One region of the Pseudarthrobacter sp. NPDC058196 genome, then DNA from elsewhere that is predicted to be linked to it. Evidence: predicted binding sites of a transcription regulator. Region 1 holds the regulator's gene; the other holds the start of a gene.

Evidence for each region. Region 1 encodes Rex, which represses fermentation and respiration genes when NADH is low (regulators of the CRP and FNR family bind a similar motif). Its sites were predicted from a motif close to CTTGTGAANNNNTTCACAAG; they were not measured.
Region 2: the regulator Rex is predicted to act here: its motif matches at 1,062-1,081, upstream of benA (benzoate 1,2-dioxygenase large subunit).

The regions. Positions count from the first base shown of each region.
Region 1 is NZ_JBHVVN010000004.1:40,849-43,025, forward strand. It holds gene ACFVVC_RS06830 (HAD family hydrolase) at 1-169, opposite strand, end outside; gene ACFVVC_RS06835 (glutaredoxin family protein) at 248-502, shown strand; gene ACFVVC_RS06840 (redox-sensing transcriptional repressor Rex) at 514-1,218, shown strand; gene ACFVVC_RS06845 (hypothetical protein) at 1,294-2,124, opposite strand.
Region 2 is NZ_JBHVVN010000005.1:72,151-74,327, reverse strand. It holds gene benA (benzoate 1,2-dioxygenase large subunit) at 1-967, opposite strand, end outside; gene catA (catechol 1,2-dioxygenase) at 1,294-2,175, shown strand.

The DNA.
Region 1 (2,177 bases):
CAGCCGCCTGCCTCAGGGTGAACGCTCCCCGCTGGTGCATTTTCCGGGCCACATGGAAGAGGCTGGCGCCGCGCATCAAGGTGTTGTCCACGTCGAAAAACGCCGCTTCGCCGGGCTGCGGCGCAGTGACTGGCCGCGTGACTACGGCGACGTATTTCTCCTCGGGCATGGACTCGAGTCTAGTCAATAGGCCGGCCCGCCGCCGTCGGCGTCGCCCGCATGCCGCGAACGGCGATACCGTTAAGCCATGGCTACCCCCCGCGTCGTCCTGGTCACCAAAGCTGACTGCCACCTTTGCGAAGAGGCGCGCGACGCCGTCGGCCGGGTCACTGCCTCGTTGGGCCTGACATGGACGGAAGAGTCGGTGGACCACCAGCCCGAGCTGCGCGAACGCTATGCCGAGGAAATCCCGGTGGTACTGGTGGACGGGGTACAGCGCGACTTTTGGAAGATTGACGAAGCCCGGCTGGAACGCGTGCTGCAGCGCGCCATGGTCCGGTAGGGGGGAGGCCAATGACGTCCTTGGAATCAACGTCCCAGCCTGTCCCGGAGCTTCCGGGCGCCCCGGGTGCGCCCGCCAAGCAGATCCCGCCCGCCGCGGTGGCACGGCTGACGCTGTACCTCCGTGCCTTGAACACCTTGCTGGCCGAGGGCGTCGAGCGGGTCTCGTCCGAATCATTGGCGGAGGCCTCCGGCGTCAGTTCCTCGACGCTGCGCAAGGACCTGTCCCATGTAGGGTCCTACGGCACCAGGGGAGTGGGCTACGAGGTGCAGTATCTCAGCCGCCATATCGCAGCGGCCCTTGGCCTCACGCACGACTGGAAAGTCGCGATCGTGGGTGCCGGAAACCTGGGCAAGGCCCTGGCGCGGTATGGCGGCTTCGAATCCCGCGGGTTCGACGTCGTCGCGATCTTCGACGCCGACCAAATGGTGGTGGGCAACGAGGTTGGCTGGCTGCGGGTCAGTGACGTGGCAGACCTTGAAACCGTCCTGCACCGCACCGGAGCCAACATGGTGGTGCTGGCGCTCCCGGCGGCGGTGGCCCAAGGCATCTGCGACCGCGTGGTGGCCGCAGGCGTGCACAGCGTCCTGAGTTTCGCGCCCGTGATGCTGCAGGTCCCGGAAGGCGTGAACCTCCGCAAGGTGGACATGGCCACCGAGCTGCAGATCCTGGCCTACCACGCCCAGCGGGCACAGGCGCCCGGCCAGACCGCCTAGGGACCACCGGTTAAAGGCAAACGGCCCGGGATGCTGCAAAGCATCCCGGGCCGTTTGCCGTGGTGTGGCCCGCTGCTACCGGCCGTAGGGGTTTCCGAAGCCGCCGGCATACGGGTTGCCGAACTGCTGCTTCCGGAAGTAAGGGGCGGCCGCCGGAAGGTACAGCAGCACGATGGCCGCGATGCCCAAAACGGTTCCGACGGTTGCGAACGAGGGAACTCCGAAGAGGCCCAGCACCGACAGGGCTGCCAGGACCGTCCCCAGGATGCGTGCCCAATTCTTGCCCTTGCGGACGAAGAAGGCCACCAGCAGGTACAGCCCGGCACCGATGATGGCGAAGACCACCAGGGTTCCGGCGATGACGCCCTTGATGTCGTCGTACGTGACGCCCGCGTTGCTGGCCTTGACCTGCTGGTCAAAGGCCTGCCGGAATGCGGGATCATCCAGCTGGGTCAGCCCGGTGAGCAGGGAGATGACGAAGATCACGGCGGCCGCGATCAGCATCCAGAAGGAGATGTTGACCAGTTGCGGGATGCCGGTGCTTGCCGCAGGCTGGGGCTGCTCCGACGGGTACTGGCCGTAGGGGGACTGGCCGTACGGCTGCTGGCCATAGGGCTGCTGCTGTCCGTAGCCGGGAGCCTGCGGGGCGTTCTGTCCATACTGGGGCGGGTTCTGGCCGTACTGCGGGGCGTTCTGGCCATATTGCGGAGCTGCCGGCGGCTGCGAACCGTACTGCGGTTCGTTTTGTCCGTACTGCGGAGCATTCTGCCCATACTGGGGGGCGTTCTGTCCGTAGCGGGGCTGTCGGGAGCCGGGCTGCCCGCCGGCCGGCTGGCCGTTGCCCGGCTGGTCGTTTCCGGATTGCGGATCGTGGGGCACGGGCGGCGGGACGGGAGGAGTACTCATGGGCGTTCCTTCTGCAGGTCGGGATCCAGGCGGGCTGCCGGGAATCGGTCCTG
Region 2 (2,177 bases), on a different contig from region 1:
GAGAGGAGAACTGGTCCATGATGTAGACGTTCGGGTACAGGCAGAGGTTGCGAGAGATGTTGATCATGAAGTTGGCCATCTCCTCGCCGTATTTCTGGACCAGTTCCTCGCGGCGGTCCCAGAGCGGGCGGTCTTCGGGGTTGGTCCATTCCTGCCACAGCAGCAGGTGCCCGTGGTCGTAGGAGTAGAAGCCGCCCTTGACCTTGCCCCATTTGCCGGCATCCATGGCTTTGGTCTTGTTAGCGGAGTCTCCGGCGCTGCGGCGGGCCGTGGTGGCCGCGTAGTTCCAGTGCACGGCGGTGACGTGGTAGCCGTCCGCGCCGTTTTCGGCCTGGACCTTCCAGTTGCCGTCATAGGTGTAGGTGGAGGAACCGCGCAGCACTTCCAGGCCCTCGGGTGACTGGTCCACGATCGAGTCGATGACCTTGGTGGCATCGCCCACGTGCTCCCCGAGCGGGAGCACGTCGGCCTTCAGTGAGCCGAACAGGAAGCCGCGGTAGGACTCGAAGCGGGCCACCTTGGTGAGGTCGTGCGAGCCTTCCTTGTTGAAGGTCTCGGGGTAGCCGGCGTTCCGGGAGTCCTTGACCTTCAGCAGCTCCCCGGAGTTCTTGAAGGTCCAGCCGTGGAACGGGCAGGTGAAGGTGGTGCGGTTGTCCGTCTTGCGGCGGCACAGCATGGCGCCGCGGTGCGAACAGGCGTTGACCAGGCAGTTCAGGTTACCGTCCTTGTCCCGGGTGATCATCACGGGGGTACGGCCGATGTAGGTGGTGAAGTAGTCGCCCACGTTGGGGATCTGCGACTCGTGGGCGAGGTACACCCAGTTGCCTTCGAAGATGTGCTTCATCTCGAGTTCGAAGATCTCCTGGTCGGTGAAGATCTCGCGCTTGGCCCGGATGACGCCGTTATCGCGGTCGTCGATCACGGCGTCGGCAAGGACCTCGCGGGCATGGATCAGGTTCTCGGTCATGGCGTGCTCCTTCATTGGAGATTGCTGGACGGATGGTCGGAGGTCCACTCGGGAAGGGGCTTCGGCGGCGGACGTTGTCCAGCAATTCTTGCCGCTCGTGATTGGCCTCACATCAGGTAAATACCTAGGTTCCACCAAGGGTGTCTTTATGTACTGATAATGACTCAAAAGGCGCCTAGTTGATATTTGTAGCGTCCTTATCTGCGGGCCTACGATTGAGACCGACATCACGCGTGGCGGCGCAGGGCATAACGACTGGCCCCGCAGCCCGCGTCGGGTGCAGGAGCCCTTCCTGTCCCCATTCAATGAGGAAGGTGGACATTGTCATGACCCAAACCCCAACGGACAGCCGCACGGAAAACGAAGGCACCGCCGTCGAAGCAGGCACCAAGGCAACCGAGCGGTTCGCAGCGTCGGGCAAGCTCTCCAAGGTGGAAGTGTCCAAGGAGCGGGTGAGCCTGCTTGCCGGCGCGCTGATCAAGGCCGCCAACGACATCGTCGAGGAACACCAGGTCACCTACGAGGAATACAACGCGCTCAAAGCCTGGCTGATCAAGGTCGGCACCGACGGTGAATGGCCGCTGTTCCTCGACGTCTGGCTTGAGCACACAGTTGAGGACGTCAACTCCCAGGACCGCCCCGGCACCGTGGGCACCATTGAAGGCCCTTACTACGTTCCCAACTCCCCGGAGCTCCAGACGCCCGCCACCGTGGAAATGCGCGACGGCGAAGAGGGCACTCCGCTGCGTTTCAGCGGCCAGTTCACCGACACCGAAGGCAACCCCATCCAGGGCGCCCAGGTGGAGATCTGGCACGCGGACGCCGCCGGCTTCTACTCCCAGTACGCCCCGGGCCTGCCCGAGTGGCTCTTCCGTGCCACCGTCAAGGCCTCAGACGATGGCCGCTTCGAGATCAACACGATGCGCCCGGCGCCTTACCAGATCCCCACGGATGGAGCCTGCGGGCAGCTGATCAGTGCGGCGGGCTGGCACGCCTGGCGTCCGGCGCACATCCACATCAAGGTGTCCGCACCGGGCTACGAGCCGGTCACCCAGCAGCTCTACTTCCCCGGCGATCCCCACAACGCTGACGACATCGCCTCGGCAGTGAAGCCTGAACTGATGCTGGACCCCCGCCCCCGTAACGACGGAAAGGGCGAGGAAGTAGTTTATGACTACGTCCTGGCAAAGCAGGGCCAGAAGAAGTAGCA